3 regions of the Desulfosporosinus burensis genome follow, and region 3 is predicted to be linked to each of the others. Evidence: riboswitches for the same ligand, from Rfam matches in the RefSeq annotation. Region 3 holds a riboswitch; each other region holds the start of a gene.

Region 1 (6,506 bases), on a different contig from region 3:
ATCGACTTCCCCTGAGTGGACTTTTTGGCTGCTCGGAGCATCGATGAGGAAAAATCTACTCCCACGGCCCGATACCCTCGCTCCGCTAAACAATATATAAAGGCCCCTGTACCACACCCTATATCCAAAACTCTGCCTCCAACTGGAATATTCAGCATCTCTTCATATTTGTCCAGAATAGCCCGATAATTCCTGACTTGACCTCCAAAAAAGACATTGTAGACAGGAGCAATTAGGTTAAATAATCGTGCATGTTTTTCTAATTCTCCCATGTTTTTTCCTACCTTTCCTTTTCGCTACTTCTTTGAACAACTATCTGGTCTCCACCCTGTTTAGGATTTATTCATAATAATGGGTCATTGACAATTATGGGAATCAATGGTTTTATTAAAGCGATACTCATCTTAGCCAAAGAACTTGTGATTGAGAGGTGCTATTCTTGGATGAAAAAATAATGCAAGCCATTATAAATGCTCAAAATACGCAAGTAAAGGCTGTCCTTGCGACGATTATCCACACTGAGGGCTCGACACCACGTGATCTGGGTACCCAAATGTTGGTCATGGAAACTGGCCAAACAATAGGAACTATTGGAGGAGGAACAGCAGAAAAACTGATCACTAAAAGGGCACTGGCAATGTCGACTGCTGACAGTGAATCAAACACTGAAATACATCGCCTAGCGATTAATCAGGAGACCATTACTGCTGGAATCGCCATTTGTGGGGCCAATATAGAGGTTCTATTGGAGCCAGTTCAGGGAAATCATTACTGGCAAATTGCTCAGGAACTCCAGATGAGTGGAAAAGATGTTGTGCTAGTAACTTCCTTAATTCCCCCGCACCCTAAGAGTATTTTGGATTCTTATGGCAATGTGCTATTGGGTCTGCCTCAACCAAGGTTAATGCTCTCCGTTAAAAAACTACAAGAAATATACTCCTGCAGGCATGCAGAAGTTGTTGGCTTAGGCAGTGAAGACTCTCGTTGGTTAGTGGAACCCGCTTTAAAAATAGAGCGGTTACTAATTTTAGGAGCGGGCCATGTGGCCAAGGAAGTTGCTTTTTATGCAAATTCGCTTGATTTCCAAGTGACTGTTATCGATGATCGTCCAGCCTATGCTCTACCTGAGTTTTTCGCGGAATCATACTCGGTTATTTGCAGTGATTTTGAGACAGGTATCAAAAATTATCTACCCAACCGTGATACCTCTGTTGTCATAGCGACTTGGAGCCATCAGACAGATGCCGATTGTTTAAAAAACATCCTCAGCTATTCAACCAAATATGTGGGAATGTTGGGCAGTACAAAAAAGATAACCGCGATTGGAAACTACCTGCAAAAAATAGGGTATACTTCGCAAGATCTTACCCGTTTAAGAGCGCCAATAGGTTTAGATATTAATGCTCAAACTCCGTCAGAAATTGCCATAAGCATAATAGCTGAAATCATTTCTGTTAAAAGATCCTTATACTAAAACTCAATATTTCGAATACGCTTGGGGTTAACCTTCTCGACTAGAGCTAGTTCCTCCTCGGTTGGGACGAATGTAGAGGGTATATCCTATATTACTACATTTAGTTGTATTATATCTACACCTCGTACTGACTCTAGACGGCATCAAACGTTCTTCTCTTTCAAATAAATTCGTCATACTTATTGCAAAAAAGAGTACTAATAAATATCGCGGGAATCTTACCTAAGGTCGGGAAAAGCAGAAATGATCTACTCAATATAAATGAGAGGAGGGTACCCAACTGGATTCTTCAAAGGTTGTCAATATGATTCCAAAACCTAAAATGAGTAAAAGCCTTATTACATCTGGCCTAGTGGTTCTAATCCTTATTATCTTGGGGCTAAATGCCTTTGTCATCGTGAATGCAGGTCAAAGAGGCATCGTTCTTCAATTAGGGGCAGTGCGCCCGATCGTTTTAACCGAAGGAATTCATTTTAAGATCCCCTTCATTCAAGACGTGATCCATGTTGATGTACGAGTCCAAAAATCTCAATCCGATCAAACGGCCGCTTCAAAGGACCTACAAATCGTTACCACGACTGTCGCAGTTAACTTTCACCTTGAGCCCAGCGCAGCGAATAAGCTTTATCAAAGTGTAGGTTTATCGTACGGAGATCGAATTGTAGATCCCGCCATCGGCGAAGCAGTAAAGGCTGTTACCGCCCAATACACTGCTGAGGAGCTGATTTCTAAACGTTCAGAAGTTAGTTCCAAGATCAAAGAGACACTCTCGTCAAAATTATCCACTTATTATATGATTCTTGATGAAATTAACATTACAGAATTCAAATTTAGTCCGGAGTTCAATAACGCGATTGAGCAAAAACAAATTGCTGAGCAGCAAGCGCTGAAAGCCAATCTTGATCTTCAGAGAATAGAAATCGAGGCAAAGCAAAAGATTGAACAAGCTAAAGCTGAAGCTGAATCTCTACGACTTCAAAAACAAGAAGTTACCCCGGAACTTGTGAAACTGAGAGAAATTGAAGCACAGATTAAAGCCATTGACAAATGGGATGGTAAACTTCCAAATGTTACTGGCGGCGCCGTTCCTTTTATCAATGTCAATGATGCTCAGTGAACTCGTTCACCCCACCTAAGCAAAGCATGAAACCCCACTTACTAGAAGTGTGGGTCTTTTTTTTGTGAAAAGTGAACTATTTTACCAAGTTTTACATAAATTTATTTAAAGGACATTTGCATATTTCGTCGAATATTTTATGATGTGCCCTAAAAAGGGAAAATAAAGCTGAATCTAGATTCATCTAGAGCGGGGGATATTACTATGGGGTTAAACGCGTATTTTACGCGTCGGGCTTACACCTTCTTGCCCGAATCCGTCAACTAACCTCGTAAGCTATGAAAGGTGAAAAACAATGCAACTGGATTTCAAACAATCTTTCCGCAACACTCTCCAAAAAATATCTTGGAAATCACCGAAAGTCATCGGTGGTCTAGCAATTACAATTATCCTAACTGGAGGGCTGACCAATTATCTTTCGACAACGACTTCTGCGGCTGTCGTAATGATTAACGGTCAAGAGATTGGCTTAGTACGTGATGTTAATACGGGTAATAATCTGGTTGAAACGATTCTAGAAGAACATGGCAAGCCCTTCGGGCTGATTGCCAAAACTCATGACCAAATTACCTATGAAAAGGTTAGGGTAAATCGAACAGTCTATCATGACTCTGCTTTGAGCGAACAGACATTGGAAGATAAATTGGGATTTTATCTTGATGGTTATAAGTTAGAAGCAGATGGTTCTGTTATTGCAATTTTACCCAGCAAAGAAGATTCCGATAAAGTTCTTAAAGACTATGAATCCTATTATGTTAAACCCAGTGAGGAAAATAAGGTCACTTCCGTTAATTTTGCCGAAGAGGTTCATGTCGAAGAGACAGAGGTCCAACCCAATCAAATGATCCAAGTTGATCAAGCTTTTAAGAAGTTGGTTGATGGTAAAATAAGGACAAAGGATTATACTGTCCTAGCCAACGATTCTTGGTGGCTTATTGCCCGCAAAAATAATATGTTGACAGATGAAGTACTAGCCGGTAATCCAGGAGCAACTAAAGATACAAAGTTGCAACCGGGCCAAATTATTAAGCTTGTGGATTCAACACCCTATCTTACTGTCGTGAGTCAGGGAACCTATTCGGGTCCAGAGACAATTCCCTATGATGTCGTAACAAAATCTGATAACAGTTTAGGATACGGGAAAACAAAAGTCATTACACAAGGTAGTAATGGCTCAAAATTAGTTACATATTCTTATGTGCAAAAGAATGGTATTGACGTTACTAAGCAGGTAGTCGATGAAAAGATCATTCAAGCTCCTGTCAATCAAGTAATTGCTAAAGGCCCTAATAGTCGGCCTGTCACTGTCGCTTACGCTGCTTCTCGTGGAAGCGGTGATTCTTCAAGCATCGTAGATCGCGCCCTTAGCTTGCAAGGGACGCCCTATGTTTTTGGCGGAACAACACGCAGTGGCTTTGACTGTTCAGGTTTTACCAAGTATGTCTTAGCTGGTGCTGGGATATCCCTCCCTCGTACATCCTTTGATCAATTCACCTCCGGAACTGCAGTGGGCAGAGATGGTCTTGTGCCCGGTGATTTAGTATTTTTTACAACCTATGCTAAGGGTGCATCTCATGTGGGCATTTATACCGGAGGAGGACGTTTTGTTCATGCCAGTAACCCCAATAGTGATGTAAAGGTATCAAGCCTTAGTGATAGCTTTTACGCCTCCCGTTACCTCGGGGCACGCAGATATTAGAGAGGGAATATGTACTGAGACCGGTTACCATGTGGTAACCGGTCTCAGTGTTAAGTGATGCGATCACTGCGAAGCATTGTTTTCATAGACTTCATAAAGCCTTCTATGGTTCCACTCGTGCGCAGAAGGTGCTCAAGGCACATGACGAAAAACATAGCTAACATGACTTCCCAGGTTCTGATTTCCAGTAAGGTAGCTTGAAGTGAAGTAGATGCTTTTTCCCACGTGGGCGAAGCAATTAAGAATAAGATAATCGAACCTGCTAGCATAGCATGCCCGATTTGAACGCGCCTCCTCAGAAGCCAAACAACGAGGATCAAGGTGCTTAGAATTTTCGCCATGACGATCATGGTTTTCCCGTCCCTTCTATTTCCAGATGGCTTGAGGAAGTCCCCTTGCCAATAAACATCATTCACTATAAACCCTCTCATTGGTTTTTTCAACGTGTTTTTTAACCCAAGTTATTAGAATAACATTATTATTCTTCAACCAAAGAATAGATGAAAGGCCAAAGTCACTTCCATAATTTTCGATTGACTCCGTGTGAAATAGTTACCCTATAATATAGGACAGGTATATAATCTTACAATAATCTTTGATATAGCAATGCTAGCAGCCCAAAATCTCGTCATAGCACTTAAGGGAAAAGAACCACTCAATCTAATCCCGGAATTAAGAGAATCCGTCAAGTAAAGAGGAACCAAGCCTTTAGCGTAGGCAATCGCCATAGTTGCACTGCGCTACAAATAGGGTTGTAACACACTTCAATAGAAGTTTGTTACAACCCTATACCTATGGGTTACATAGTAAAGAAGACCCTTTTCTTATTTCGAGAGCTTTATGATGCAGTTCCCTAACTCTTTATCAGCCAATTTACAGGCAAAATGATCCCCGTCAAGTACCGGCCCCACGCCCGCCGGAGTACCAGTAAAAATGATATCCCCTTGCCCAAGTCCAAGGTGCAGTGCAGTATAATCAATGACTGTCGGTAGGTCAAAAATCATTTTTTTTCATAGTTCCCCGTTGAACCTCTTGTCCATTTTTGTCTAAAGAAAAATCAACATCCAGCATAGCTTTAAGTCCAGCAAAAGGCTGCCAAGGGGTGATTACGGCCGAGTTGATAAACCCTTTGGCTAGTACCCAGGGATAGCCTTTACCTTTTAACTCTGTCTGAACATCACGCAAGGTAAAGTCGATACCTATAGCCATTTGGTCCACTAGGTCATCTAACTTAATTCCAGGCTCATATTGTCTGATATGGAATACGAGTTCTACTTCATATTGAATTTGGCCTCGATCTCCCGGAAAGATTATCTCACGGCCATTAGCCTCAGCTAAAGAATGGGTTGGCTTAGTAAACAACAATGGGGATTGTGGAACCGCATTGTTAAGTTCGTGAGCGTGTTTGAACGTAATTACGACCCACGCAGATTATGTTTTTTATAGATAAAGACATGTCTGTGTTGCCTCCTTATATCAAGCCCTCAATATCCACTTTTTTAACTAATTCAAATTTAACATCCTTATTTGCTTTAGTTCTAACAATTCGATCAACTGTGCCATGATTTTCCGGAACAGCATAAATAATATTTATCATACAAGTCCTCCAGTGGCACTATTATATCTTAGCTATTCGACAAATCTTCTTCATAATTAAACTCATTATCGCCCTTAATAACCTTTAATTCTAACTCTAAATGTTGACCGAACTTTTCTGTGTTATCCGTGAATTTCAAATAATGAGGGACTAGACAGTGCCAACGGGCATTGGAAACTCCCTTAAAGGCGCCTGGAGTCTGAAAAATGTGCAGAGCTGCAGGATACTTTTTACAATATGAAGCTAAGAGCAGCGCCGCCTTCTTTAAGTTAGTCATTAAGTAAGCATTCCCTTGCAATTGAATGCCTTGTATTTTCTTCCAATCCCCATAGTCTTCGGTAATCACCGCAGCAGATAGAGATTTCTCGCGCAAGTTAGTGCTGTGTATAGACGTAAGTTCCGACAAAAAATAGATCCGAAATCCGTGATTAATAAAAAAAACAGGGGTTGCCCACGGTCCGTTTTCCCCATATGTAGAAAGGATCATCGTGTTATGTTTTTCTAAGTAATTAAGCAACCTTTGGGCCTTTTCATTCATCGATTTATACCCCTCCAGGTTAGCCATTCTGCAGTACTTCCTGTAATAACCACTGGTTTTCCGGCCAATTCATGCAAATTA
Region 2 (6,506 bases), on a different contig from region 3:
TGAATTTGCAAATGGATATGAAGTAGAGCTCAAAGAGGGAGCGACAGGGGCTAAAGCCTATGAAGTTATGGTTTACAAGAATGGCGGACAGATCATAACTGACATGGGTCCAAATATTATGTGGAATACAAAATATGGACATATGAATTGGGGAAATAACGGGGCGGTTACAGTCAGCGAAGAACAGGCCACGAAGAGTGCTCAAGAGTTCGTAACCAAATTGGGCCAAGGATATTCAATCGGAAAACCAGAACTAGCGCCTGGTTACTATGAATTTATGATTCAGAAAGATGGTAAGGATTACGCGGAACTTGATGTTAATGGATACACGGGTCAGGTTTGGTTTGAAAACTGGCAGGGACCGATTCTAAATACTATTGACGCAAAGTAATAAGGGAATTAGCCAGCGAAAGCAACAAAAGGGCAGTTACCCCTGGGAGAAACTGCCCTTTTATTATTAAGCTAACAGCTATTCTCTCAGATATACCGTTGTTTGTTATCTAGCAAGTTCTTCGTAAACTTCAGGTGGGGTTAGAGTCAATCCTTCGCCGCGAAGTGTTCCTTATAGGATAGACGGCTTCGGCGAAACCAATCCTCAGCGCGAATGTATTCGTTCAGGACTGTGTGCTTTCGGCGATACTCATCCTACGGCGCTAAAGTATTCGTCACTGGCTCTGCGCCTTCGGCGAAACCCTCCACCGGAGGCTTTCGTACCTGAAGCCTTGATGTTCAGCTTTAGCTGAACGAGTTCACTGTTTATAAAGAACCGTTGTCATCATCCCGCCTCCCGATTTAGACATGTTATTGGTCATATGGTGCGGTATATGGCAGTGAAAAGGCCACTGGCCGGGATTATTGGCCGAAAACTCAATATCCCAGGTATCCCCAGAAGCGACTAATATATTGCTTCGCAAAAGTTGTTGACCGGGAGAAATCCTGTTACCATCAGAAGCGGTTACATAGAATTGATGGCCGTGGAGATGGATTGGGTGGGCGGTTTCCATGGCATTACTCAAACGAATTCGAACATTCTCACCAGTACAGACTTCTAGTGGCGTGGTGTCTGGAAAACATCGCCCATTAATTGTAAAGAAATTATAGTCCATATTGTAAGGATCGAGATCATAGACACCGGGTGTATATCCGCGCATGGGCTGTTTGTCGACATGGAACTCTTGGAACATGAGGAAGTAATCACGATGAACGCAGCTTGGTTGGTCTGGTTCCAAAATAATCAGGCCGCCTTGTAGGCCCATCATTTCCTGACGCAGCGCATCCAAATGAGCGTGATACATGTGAGTACCGGGTGGATTATTAATCTGAAATTGATAGTCAAAATAGTTTCCGGGTCCAATCTCAGGGCTAGTTGTCATACCAGGGGCACCATCCATGACGTTTGGAACATCTAAACCGTGCCAGTGCACGCTAGTTGATTCGGGAAGCCTGTTGAAAACACGAATATTGACAAAGTCCCCGGGATAAACATGGATAGTCGGTCCGGGTGTACTACCATTATATCCCCAAGCATTAATGTAGAGTCCAGGAAGAATCTCCCGTTGTACGGGTTGGGCAATTAACTCAAAGTATTTTACTCCATTTCTCAAAATAAAGGGTAAGCTGGGGAGATCTGGCGAGACCACCATATCCGTTCACGTCCTTTAGCATTTTAGGAAAGTATATGTTCAAGTCTTAGAATAGGTTCGCGTGAAGTGATCGTCAATTAGAGATTCTCGTTCATGGGAAATTCATATTTGTGTAGTATCATTAAGTGGTATTCAGAAGGGGGTTGAGATCGTTTCATTCCATTCTTACATTACCTTTAATATGAAACATAATAATTAAAGTGCTGAATCTGAGCTTTTGGATGCTCAGAACGGGGGATTTCATGTGGGGTGAATCATGTGTAGAACATGTAGGGCTTACACCTTTAGCCCGAATCCGTCAACTAACCTCGTAAGCAAAGAAAGGTGGACAACTTAGTGTTAATTCCCAAGAAAAAGTGGTTTAGTGGGGTTGCCCTTGCGGGTGTTATTTTGACAAGCAGCTTAACGGGGATAAGCCCATCTCAAGCTGCAATGCTCAATTCTCAGGATGTCCCAAAGTTTGATACAGTACAAACTACCATACTCAAAAATCCTCCTTTGGCAGTTTCTACATCGAAAGTATATTCTCAAAGAATGCGCGAGGCATTTAATTGGACACCTAAGATCGAGGTCAAAACGAACGTGTCACAAATACCTGAAAGTAATAATGTTCCTGACGAAAAGCAAACGTCAACTCCTGTTGAAACGAAAACTCCAGCTTCGGTGGGCAAGACGACACAAAAACCTCAGACCGTTAAAAAGCCTAGCGCTTCTTCGCAGAAGGTGGCCTCTGGGACTAAACAGGTTCCAGTATCCCAAGTGTCTAGGGGAAGTTTAGATGTGGACAAGCTCATTAGCCGTGCCCTAAGTTTACAAGGGATTCCTTATGTTTGGGGCGGAACGAGTCTAAAAGGATTTGATTGTTCCGGATTTGTGCAATATGTGTTCAAAGCTTCCGGGATTACTCTACCTCGAGTTGCCGCCGATCAGTACAAACTTGGCACACCTGTCAGCCGTAATGAGTTAAGACCTGGAGATCTCGTTTTTTTCCAAACCTATGCCCCAGGTGCTACGGATGTGAGGATATATATTGGTGGAGGGCGTACAATCGGAGCTGCTAGTAAAGGAGTAGATATTCAGAGCTTGTCGGATAGCTATTGGGCAAAACGTTATCTAGGCGCTCGACGGATTCGATAAGAAAACTGTAAGAATAGCAATGCCTGACAGTTGGATGCGTTGCATATAAGAAGGGATCCTGAACATCAATCAGGGTTCTTTCTTCATGAGAAATTTTCAATTTTTTTAGAACATAATTTTATCAAATTAACAGAGAAATTGTGTTAATACAAGATCTAACCTTAAATAAGGATATTTTAGGCTGATTTTTGGAATCATAACACCAGTTTGTACGAAATATTTGGTTCATTGCTAAGGGAGATAACAAGCCAAAGATTTTACCTAATAAAGGAGAGATGTGAAATGAGTGGTTGCTGTGGACATTCAAATAAAGGTCATTCTGGAGGGAATGCGTTGAATCCACATGATGGTACTGTATTAAAAATTGAGGGAATGACTTGTGGTCACTGTAAGAGTTCAGTTGAGAAAGCGTTATCAAATGTACCTGGTGTTTCTCAAGCAGAAGTCGATTTAGCTCGTAAACAAGCAGTAGTCTTAGGAACGACTGAACGTTCATTACTTATTAAGGCCGTAGAAGATGCTGGTTATAAAGTCATAAACAGTTAATAAGACCAAACATCTGGAGTAACAATATGCTGAGATCCATATATATTCTAAGGCAGAATCAACTGAGGCGACAGATTTTTGTCCATGAGTTGGTGAATCTGATATTGCAAGTGTTCTAATTAAAGTGGCTGAGGAGCTATTCCTCAGCCATTTTAATCTTTTATGGAAGCTGGACGATGAATTCAGTCTCATACCCGACTTTTAAAAAAATTTCGAACCTACCCCTCGATAATTAAACAGGTGTACGAATACTTTAGCGACTACAGGAGGTGACAGCCAGACTGAGAATCACAAATTGGTTCAAGTATTAGAGTTACAAAGCAAACACCAGCAACGAATTATGAAAGGATTTGAATGAATTATGAAGAAGAGAGTTTTAATGGTTTCATTATCAATGGTTATGGTACTTGGATTGGCAGGGATCGTGAACGCTGCTACAATTGGCAAAAATACCACGGAAATGCAGCCAAAAGCTTCGACTGCACAGGCCTATATGAACAACAATGATGTCACAAGCACCGAAGTTGAGCAGGTAGAAACCACTCAGGCTGATCAAACAGTTCCATCCAAGACAGATGTCTACGATCAAATAAGGAGTTCCGCCGTGTCCATGAATGATCAAATGCAAAACATGCCAGTAAATACTCAGATGCAAAACATGCCGATAAATACTCAAATGCAAAATATGCCTATGAACACTCAAATGAATGACCAGATGAATAGTTCCCAACACACGCAAGGAATGACTGGAACGAACAAACCGAACAATTCTAACGTTTCTAAACAGCCAGCCCAAAAATCAAGCGGCAACAATATGATGGGATCCATGGGAAGATAAGTCCTAAGACGTGGATATATGGAAAAAGAAAAGTAGTGGCTGAGGAAATCTAATCCTCAGCCACTACTTTTATCTCTTTAGGAAGCTGGACGATGAATTCAGTCTCATGCCCGACTTCACTCTGTACGGTGATCGTGCCTTGATGGAGGTCTGTAATCTGACGGACCAGCGCCAGACCAATTCCGGTTCCCCCTGTCTCACGGGTTCGAGATTTGTCAGCTCGGTAAAAACGCTCGAATATTAAAGGGAGATCGTCTTCTGAGATGCCTAAACCTGTGTTTGTAATCTTAATTTCAGCAAAATCCGGTGTTTCTGTAAGCGCGACGGTAACCTGACCGCCTGCGTTAGAGTACCGATAAGCATTATGCACCAGATTGTAGAAGAGCCGGGTCAGAAGGCGCTCGTCCCCGGACGTAGTCACGGATTCTTCCGAGGCGTTCCAATTTAGAGTTAATTCCTTTTCCTGGATGAGGGGAGAAAGGCTGCGAATGACTTTTTCAAGAAGATGCTTTAAGTCCACAGGTTCGAGGATGAGCTGTAAAGCACCGATTTCTGCTACATTTAAGTCTTTTAGATCGCTGGACAAGTCTACTAATCGGTCAATCTCCTCATGAATGGAGGAGAGATTTTCTTGATTAGCTGGAAGGACGTTGTCTTGAAAGGCTTCAATATAGCTTTTGATCGAGGTCAAGGGAGTGCGCAGTTCGTGGGCGATATCGGCGGTAAACTGTTTGCGGAGGGTTTCTTGTCGATCCAAATTGTCGGCCATCATATTAAAAGCGTTCGCCAGTTGCCCTACCTCGTCTTTGGAGCGAAGGTCAACGCGTTCGTCAAGGTGCCCATGACCAATACGATCAGCAGCTTTCGTTAATCGTTTGAGTGGAGCGACGAGTTGACGGCTTGTAAAGTAACTGAGAATAATCCCAAATAGAAGCGCCAATCCTCCAGCGAAGAGTAGAGAGCGAAAGACTGAGGATTGGAAGCGGACATCTTGGGGATTGAGAATTTGTGCGGTTGCAGGGTAGCGGACCTGTGCGATGGCTAAAGTCCCGAGGGGTCCTGACACCGTAAGGGTTTTTGTTTTCCAACTTGTCGTGGAATAGGAGGACATACCCATACCCATACCCATGCCCATTTCGCCTTGTCCATGCATCATATCTTCCATGGTGTTGCTTAAAGTGGCGATGAGCTTGCCGTTCGGATCTGTCAGAGTTAACACTGTACCCATTGGGAGGGAGTGAGTAACTTCGTCCAAAGACGTAGGATCCCAAGTACCCTTGGTCTGATAAAGGGCACTTAGACGAGAGGGTAACTGTTCTAAGATTGTTTCATTCGCCTGGGTTAAATAAACACTAAACTGTTGGTTGAAGACAAGTTTCACGGAAAGCATGCTGAAGGTTAGAGTAATTATCGCGATGATCAGGGTGGAAAGAAACAATTTAGTTCGCATTCTTATCCCCCCGCACTTGGATTGAATTTGTAGCCGATACCGTAAACGGTCATAATAATTTGTGGGTTGCTGGGAGTCGTTTCGATCTTTTGCCGAATCTTCTTAATATGGGCATCAATCACGCGGTCATCTCCGTCAAAGTCGTGCCCTTGGACAATTTCCACCAATTGACCTCGAGATAACACCCGTCCGGGGTATTTCGCTAAGGCACCAAGGATCTTAAACTCGGTTGGAGTTAACAAGATTTCTTGATCGTTAAGCCGAATTTCATGCTGGATGTTATCGATGGTGAGGCCATTATCATAGGAAATTACGTCAGCAAGGGGTGAAGTTTCGTTATTGGTTCGTCGTAGAACGGCCCGAACACGGGCAACCACTTCTCGTGGGCTAAAGGGTTTCGTAATGTAATCATCCGCACCGATACTTAATCCTTGGATGCGGTCCTCTTCTTCGACTCTTGCGGTGAGCATGATAATAGGTGCGGAGGATATTTTACGAATCTCGCTACAAATTTCTGTCCCAGACATGCCTGGAAGCATTAGATCAAGGATGAGTAGATCAAAAGGATTTTCTTTAAACATGGTTAAAGCGATTAGGCCGTTAATGGCCGTACTTACCTGAAATCCTTCCTGTTGAAGATAGGCTTTGAGAACGGTCGTGATCTTTTTTTCGTCATCAACTAGTAAAATTCTCATTAGTTGTCAAGCTCCCATCAAAAATGTATTGAGATCATTATACAAGAGGACGGCTATCTTCGGCAATTTCGCTGAGGCCCGTAATAGTTGGCTGAACTGTTTTTACCACGCTGATGCGCGCGACGTGTACCAATAGATTATCAAGATATGTTATTTATTAGCACTGCGGCATTTCAGTCTCGAATTGCTTGATCAAT
Region 3 (6,506 bases):
CGCCCGAGCACTCGGTATCCCGACAATGGATCCTACAGAAAAAGTCGGAGTCTATATGGCTCAATGTGTTGAAATGCTCAAGGATAGTGTACTGGCCCCCATTGTTGTTCCGGCAGAGGCCAAAAAATAGGTTATATTGTTTAAATCCCTACGGTCATTTTAGGAAGGGGCTGTAACACAACTTGGTTTAATAGTTGTGTTACAGCCCTTTGCAATTTGCGCACATTTTTGCAAAGTGCTTGGCGAATGAACTATTAGTTCATAATGGTTCAGGGAAAGCTCTTTGATAAGTGAAAATATTATAGGGCTTTTCCCATTAGAATCAATAAGAGATGTTAAAAGTAAACCTTTAATATTCATAAGATATTCACAACTTATTCATCAAATAGTCCAATAAATATAGTAGGATTTAGTCATGCTAATTTGGAAGTTAAAAATTATTCTGAGAGGGGGAACACAGAATTTGTTACAAACTTTATTCAGCATCGGGGGATTTTCTCTTAGATCTTACGGTGTAGTGGTTGCCATTGCGATATTAATTGGTTTAGGGGTAGCTTATCACTTGGCCTCTTCTGAAAAGGAATACCGCCAGCATCTTTTGGACTTGTTGGTCTTTGCTGTGATTGGTGCCATTATTGGAGCACGTGTTTGGCAAGTCTTTTTCTACGAGTGGGACTATTATTCCCTCCATCTCGTCGATATTTTTATGATATGGCATGGCGGCATGGCTATTCAAGGAGCTCTAGTGGGGGCTTTTATTGTGGGATGGATCTATACTCGTAAGCATCAGCTTGATTTTTGGAGGATGGCTGATATTGCCGCCCCTGGGATTATCTTAGGGCAGGGAATTGGAAGAATTGCTTGCTTTCTCAATGGGGATGCCTTTGGTAGCCCGACTAACCAAGGTTTTGGCCTGGTTTATCCCTCGGGAACTCCGGCTTATGCAGCCTATGGTAGCCAACCCCTATGGCCAGCAGAGGTATGGGAAGGGCAATGGGACATAGTTGTTTTTGCTCAGATTATAATCTTTTCGCGTTGGCGTAATTGGCCGAGGGGTATCCTCTTTTTAACCTATATTGTGCTCTATTCACTGGGACGGTTCGGACTAGAATTTTTACGTGGAGATGGCGCACGCTATCTTTTCAATTGGACTTCAGCACAGTGGAGTAGTGTGGGGATGATTGTCATAGCCCTTTTTTCTGCCGCTGTTCTGACTTTGCCAAGGAGTATGACGGAAAAATAAATGCCAAGATTGTGCAAAATTAAAGGAGGTCGAACGTTTATGTGGCAGTTCTTAATCCCTTTCTTCTTGGCTTAATTCAAAGCCTTTTTATGTTTTATCGAATCCGAGAGTAAAATTCATGACAAATTCATAACTCATTCACAGCATATTCGAATTGATTAGATATACTTTGAGACATGAAGACAGAGTTGCTGTGAAGATATGCATAGACGAAATTAAAGGAGGAAAAAAGGATGAATAAGACAAAATGGATTGTAGGACTTTCAATTGCAGGCGTGATGGCGCTTGCGGGTACGGCTTTCGCCCTAACCTCTGGGTCAGTTGCCGCGAAATCTGTAGGCCAAACCCTTGGATTCATGCAGACTGTTGATACCTCGAATGTGGTTACCACTCCAGGACCCAACGGATACAGTGGTGGTTATGGCATGATGGGAGGTCAAGGTGTCAATGGATACGGTGGAGGCTATGGCATGATGGGTGGCCAGGGTGTCAATGGATACGGTGGAGGTTATGGCATGATGGGTGGCCAGGGTGTCAATGGATACGGTGGCGGGTATGGCATGATGGGTGGTCAAGGTGGTAATGGATATGGTGGTGGTTACGGTATGATGGGCGGTGGCTATGATGCCAAAAGCTTAGGTGTTGACCTAACAAACGGTGAAGTCACCACATCTGATCAAGCAGTAGCCATTGCTAAGGCTTATACACAAAAATCCAACCATGACGTTGTTGTAGCCGAACTTCATGAATTTTCAAATGGATATGAAGTAGAGCTCAAGGAGGGAGCGACAGGGGCTAAAGCCTATGAAGTGATGGTTTACAAGAATGGCGGACAGATCATTACTGAAATAGGTCCGAATATTATGTGGAATACAAAATATGGACATATGAATTGGGGGAATAACGGGGCGGTTACGGTCAGTGAAGAACAAGCTACGAATAACGCTCAAGAGTTCGTAGCCAAATTGGGCCAAGGATATTCAATCGGGAAACCAGAACTAGCGCCTGGTTACTATGAGTTCATGATTCAGAAAGACGGTAAGGATTACGCGGAACTTGATGTTAATGGATATACGGGTCAGGCTTGGTTCGAAAACTGGCAGGGACCTATTATTAATACTATCGCTGCAAAGTAAAAAGGGAATTAGCCATCGAAAGCAACAAAAGGGCAGTGACTCCTTCAGGGAGAAATTGTCCTTTTGGCATCGTTATGGGATTAGACATAAGAAATAAATGTATAAAGAGTGTACTGTCATTGTCTTATTCTAGTCCAAACCTGTTCAAGGTTATGGTACCTAAGTTTTTATAGTTCGTATTATTGTTTAACGTTTTACGCAGAGATAGCCGGGCTTTGTGTAATCGCCATTTTACTAACTCCACGGAGCAATCTAAAATCTCGGAAACTTCCTTTGTTAATGTAGAATAAATATAATGTTATATATGGCCGTGCACTTCTTAATTTTGCCTAGAATATTATGGATCAAATTGGTAAAAGGAGTGCTGACCATGAAGATGATGTTTCATACTGTAAAGCAAGGGGATACCCTTTGGAAAATTGCTCATCACCACCACACTACCGTTCATCATTTGCTTCACATTAATCCTTCGATAAAGAATCCTGATCTGATATATGTAGGTCAGAGATTAAAAGTTCATTAACAAATTTTAATCAAGAATCTAAAAAATCCGTAACTTTAAGGGGGGTGTCTCACAAAGGCATCCCCTTAAAGTTACTTCATCTGGCCCAGATCATTGCAATTTTTAACAGTAGAATCAACCTTTTTTCCTCCAACTGCTTCCTTTAGAGAATAACCGTTTGGAGACGCACAAAAAGTGGATGGTTAAAGCATAACTGTAGTAATAGTGGTAACGCATGGCCTGCCACTATATGGGTAAACATCAGCACGAATTAAACACAAGCGTAGCAAACTTATCGGGCGACTTTAACTTATTTTGCCACTATACTTGTCATCATACCGCCATCCTCATGGTCAAGTATATGGCAGTGCAGCATCCACGTTCCTGGATTAGTCATGGTGAAGGCAATATCCACATACTCGCCGGCAGGCACATTAAGAGTATCCTTCCTAGTCTCTCGCTCGGGTTTTCTACCGTTCAAAGAAACAATCTGGAACCCGGTTCCGTGAATGTGAATAGGATGATCCATTTTTTCTGCTGTAGTTACATCCTTGTTCCACAAACGAATTTTAACAACCTGACCTAACTTTACTTCTATAGGGTCAGTATCGGGATAGGACTTGCCGTTAATGGTCCAGCGAACCATGCTATCCTCAGAACCGGGTTCAGTGGCTGGCATGGGCATAGCCGTCATATCATGTCCCCCAGGGCTAGTGGGCATGCTTGGCGTGGGAATGGATTAAACAGAACTTGGGATGGGCATTCGTTTACAATAACACAGGGATTCCCTTGGCCGCCGGTATTCTGTATCCTTTCACAGGACTTCTGGTTAGCCCAGAACTAGCTTCCTTTTTATGGCCATGAGTTCGGTATCCGTGACGATGAACACGCTTCTTTTAAAACGCTACCAACCATCGTTCCGGAGAGAACAGATGAAAACAGCACACTAAGGAGGAGGTATTACTATGAGCGAGTTAGAAGCAAAAGCCGCTAGGCAGTCTTCAGTGGTCTATACAGCACTTTCGCTGGCTATAACTCTTATTTTTCTGGTCATCACTTGGTTGAACGGAAATACCTATACTGCTGTGGCTAGGATGCGGGGCATGATTTGGGTTTTCACCTTGAGTATGATTGTCTTAATGCCGATCGTTATCCCGGCGGTGAAGAAAAAAATAATGGGTTAAAGAGCGTAACTGCCCTTTTCAAGTTGGGTTCCGCGTTCATAGGAAATTCATAGTTGTGTAGTATCATTAAGGGTGTTTACTAGGAGGTTAAGATTGTTCTTTGTAAGTGGCAGGGGAAGGAGGGTTTCATACGTTATGCCAAATGCAAAGTAGATCACTCTAAAATTACACTCTTTGAAACAAACTTAATAAAGGTAAGATGCTTAATCTGAGTTTCATAAGCTCAGAACGGGGGATTTCATGTGGGGTGAATCATGTTCAGGACATGTAGGGCTTACACCTTTAGCCCGAATCCGTCAACTAACCTCGTAAGCAAAGAAAGGTGGATAAACTGAGTGTTAATTCCCAAGAAAAAATGGCTTAGTGGGGTCGCTCTTGCAGGTGTTCTTTTATCAAGTAGTTTGACTTGGGTAGCCCCTTCTCAGGCTGCAATTCTCGATTCTCAGGATGTTCCAATGGTTAGATCCGTGCAAACTACCTTACTCAAAAATCCTCCTTCGTCAGCTTCCCCATCGAAAGTATATTCTCAAAGAGTGAGTGAGGCATTTAATTGGACACCTGCTATCGAGGTCAAAGCGAACGTGGCACAAATACCTGAAAGTAATAATGTTCCTGACGAAAAGAAAACGTCAACTCCTGCTGAAAAGAAAACTCCGGCTTCGGTGGGAAAGACGACCCAAAAACCGGAGACCGTTAAAAAGCCCAGCGCTCCTTCTCAGAAGGTGGCCTCTGGGACTAAACAGGTTCCAGTATCCCAAGTGTCTAGGGGAAGTTTAGATGTGGACAAGCTCATTAGCCGTGCCTTAAGTTTACAAGGAATTCCTTATGTTTGGGGCGGAACGAGTCTGAAAGGATTTGATTGTTCAGGATTTGTGCAATATGTGTTCAAAGCTTCCGGGATTACACTACCTCGAGTTGCTGCAGATCAGTACAAACTTGGCACACCTGTCGGCCGTAATGAGTTAAGACCCGGAGATCTCGTTTTCTTCCAAACCTATGCCCCTGGTGCTACGGATGTGAGGATATATATTGGTGGAGGGCGTACAATCGGAGCTGCTAGTAAAGGAGTAGATATTCAGAGTTTGTCGGATAGCTATTGGGCAAAACGTTATCTAGGCGCTCGACGGATTCAATAAGAAAAAATTCAGTCCATTAATTATTAAGGCCGTAGAAGATGTTGGTTATAAAGTCGTAAATAGTTAATGACAATAAGCTGAGATCCATATATATTCTAAGGCAGATTTAACTGTGGCAACAGATTCTTGTCCATGAGTTGGTGAATCTGATATCGCAAATGTTCTAATAGAAGTGGCTGAGGAACTATTCCTCAGCCACTTCTATCTTTTTAGGAAGTTTGACAATGAATTCAGTCTCACGCCCGACTTCACTCTGTACGGCGATCGTGCCTTGATGGAGGTCCGTAATCTGGCGGATCAGCGCCAGACCAATTCCAGTTCCCCCTGTCTCGCGGGTCCGAGATTTATCGGCCCGGTAAAATCGTTCAAATATTAAAGGGAGATCGTCTTTAGGGATGCCCATACGTGTTTCTAATCTTAATTTCTGCATAATCCGGCGTTTGTGTAAGGGCAACGGTAATCTGACCGCCTGAGTTGGAGTACCGATAGGCATTATGCACTAGATTGTAAAAATAGTCGGGTCAGAAGGCGCTCGTCCCCGTACATAGTCACAGGTTCCTTAGCGGTGTTCCAATTTAGAGTTAATTCTTTTTCATGGATGAGGGGGTTGAGACTGCGAATAATTTTTTCAAGAAGATGCTTTAAGTCCACAGGTTCGAGGATTAACTGTAAAGCACCGATTTCAGCAACATTTAAGTCTTTAAGATCGCTGGACAAGTCAACTAATCGGTCAATCTCCTCATGAATGGAGGAAAGATTTTCTTGATTAGCTGGAAGAACGTTGTCTTGGAAGCCTTCAATATAGCTTTTGATCGAGGTTAAGGGGGTGCGCAGTTCGTGGGCGATATCGGCGGTAAACTGTTTGCGGAGGGTTTCTTGGCGGTCCAAATTATCTGCCATCGCATTAAAAGCGTTCGCCAGTTGCCCTACTTCGTCTTTAGAGCGAAGGTCAACGCGTTCGTCGAGGTGCCCATGTCCAATACGATTGGCTGCTTGCATTAATCGTCTCAGCGGAGCGACGAGTTGGCGGCTTGTAAAGTAACTGAGAATAATCCCAAATAGAAGCGCCAATCCTCCTGCGAAGAGCAGAGAGCGGAAGACTGCGGATTGGAAGTGGACATCTTGGGGATTGAGAATCTGTGCGGTTGCTGGGTAGCGGACCTCTGCAGTGGCTAAAGTCCCGAGGGGTCCTGACACAGTAAAGCTTTTTGTTTTTCAACAAGTCGTGGAATAGGTGGACATACCCATACTCATACCCATGTTCATACCACCGGAAAAAGTCAACAAAGGCAAAAGAAAAAAGGC

What was found. A riboswitch is a leader RNA that binds a small molecule or an ion and turns the genes downstream of it on or off. The one in region 3 is predicted to bind cyclic di-AMP.
Region 1: another riboswitch for cyclic di-AMP. It lies ahead of ACYQ3Q_RS04785 (C40 family peptidase); the one in region 3 lies ahead of ACYQ3Q_RS11970 (C40 family peptidase).
Region 2: another riboswitch for cyclic di-AMP. It lies ahead of ACYQ3Q_RS00295 (C40 family peptidase); the one in region 3 lies ahead of ACYQ3Q_RS11970 (C40 family peptidase).

What each region holds. Positions count from the first base shown of each region.
Region 1 covers NZ_BAAHYN010000002.1:373,871-380,376, forward strand. Annotated here, with positions in the region: gene ACYQ3Q_RS04770 (class I SAM-dependent methyltransferase) at 1-272, opposite strand, end outside; gene ACYQ3Q_RS04775 (XdhC family protein) at 440-1,474, shown strand; gene ACYQ3Q_RS04780 (prohibitin family protein) at 1,755-2,591, shown strand; cyclic di-AMP (ydaO/yuaA leader) riboswitch at 2,748-2,884, shown strand; gene ACYQ3Q_RS04785 (C40 family peptidase) at 2,887-4,290, shown strand; gene ACYQ3Q_RS04790 (hypothetical protein) at 4,341-4,706, opposite strand; partial or broken gene ACYQ3Q_RS04795 (fumarylacetoacetate hydrolase family protein) at 5,115-5,746, opposite strand; gene ACYQ3Q_RS04800 (hypothetical protein) at 5,762-5,887, opposite strand; gene ACYQ3Q_RS04805 (pyridoxamine 5'-phosphate oxidase family protein) at 5,916-6,425, opposite strand; gene fni (type 2 isopentenyl-diphosphate Delta-isomerase) at 6,422-6,506, opposite strand, start outside.
Region 2 covers NZ_BAAHYN010000001.1:46,487-52,992, reverse strand. Annotated here, with positions in the region: gene ACYQ3Q_RS00305 (peptidase) at 1-391, shown strand, start outside; gene ACYQ3Q_RS00300 (multicopper oxidase family protein) at 750-1,643, opposite strand; cyclic di-AMP (ydaO/yuaA leader) riboswitch at 1,835-1,975, shown strand; gene ACYQ3Q_RS00295 (C40 family peptidase) at 1,980-2,780, shown strand; gene ACYQ3Q_RS00290 (CopZ family metallochaperone) at 3,114-3,326, shown strand; gene ACYQ3Q_RS00285 (hypothetical protein) at 3,688-4,164, shown strand; gene ACYQ3Q_RS00280 (sensor histidine kinase) at 4,214-5,614, opposite strand; gene ACYQ3Q_RS00275 (response regulator) at 5,617-6,309, opposite strand.
Region 3 covers NZ_BAAHYN010000006.1:101,198-107,703, forward strand. Annotated here, with positions in the region: gene ACYQ3Q_RS11940 (FAD-binding and (Fe-S)-binding domain-containing protein) at 1-130, shown strand, start outside; gene lgt (prolipoprotein diacylglyceryl transferase) at 464-1,243, shown strand; gene ACYQ3Q_RS11950 (peptidase) at 1,477-2,379, shown strand; gene ACYQ3Q_RS11955 (LysM peptidoglycan-binding domain-containing protein) at 2,750-2,902, shown strand; gene ACYQ3Q_RS11960 (multicopper oxidase domain-containing protein) at 3,192-3,575, opposite strand; gene ACYQ3Q_RS11965 (hypothetical protein) at 3,847-4,065, shown strand; cyclic di-AMP (ydaO/yuaA leader) riboswitch at 4,256-4,395, shown strand; gene ACYQ3Q_RS11970 (C40 family peptidase) at 4,401-5,201, shown strand; partial or broken gene ACYQ3Q_RS11975 (sensor histidine kinase) at 5,386-6,464, opposite strand.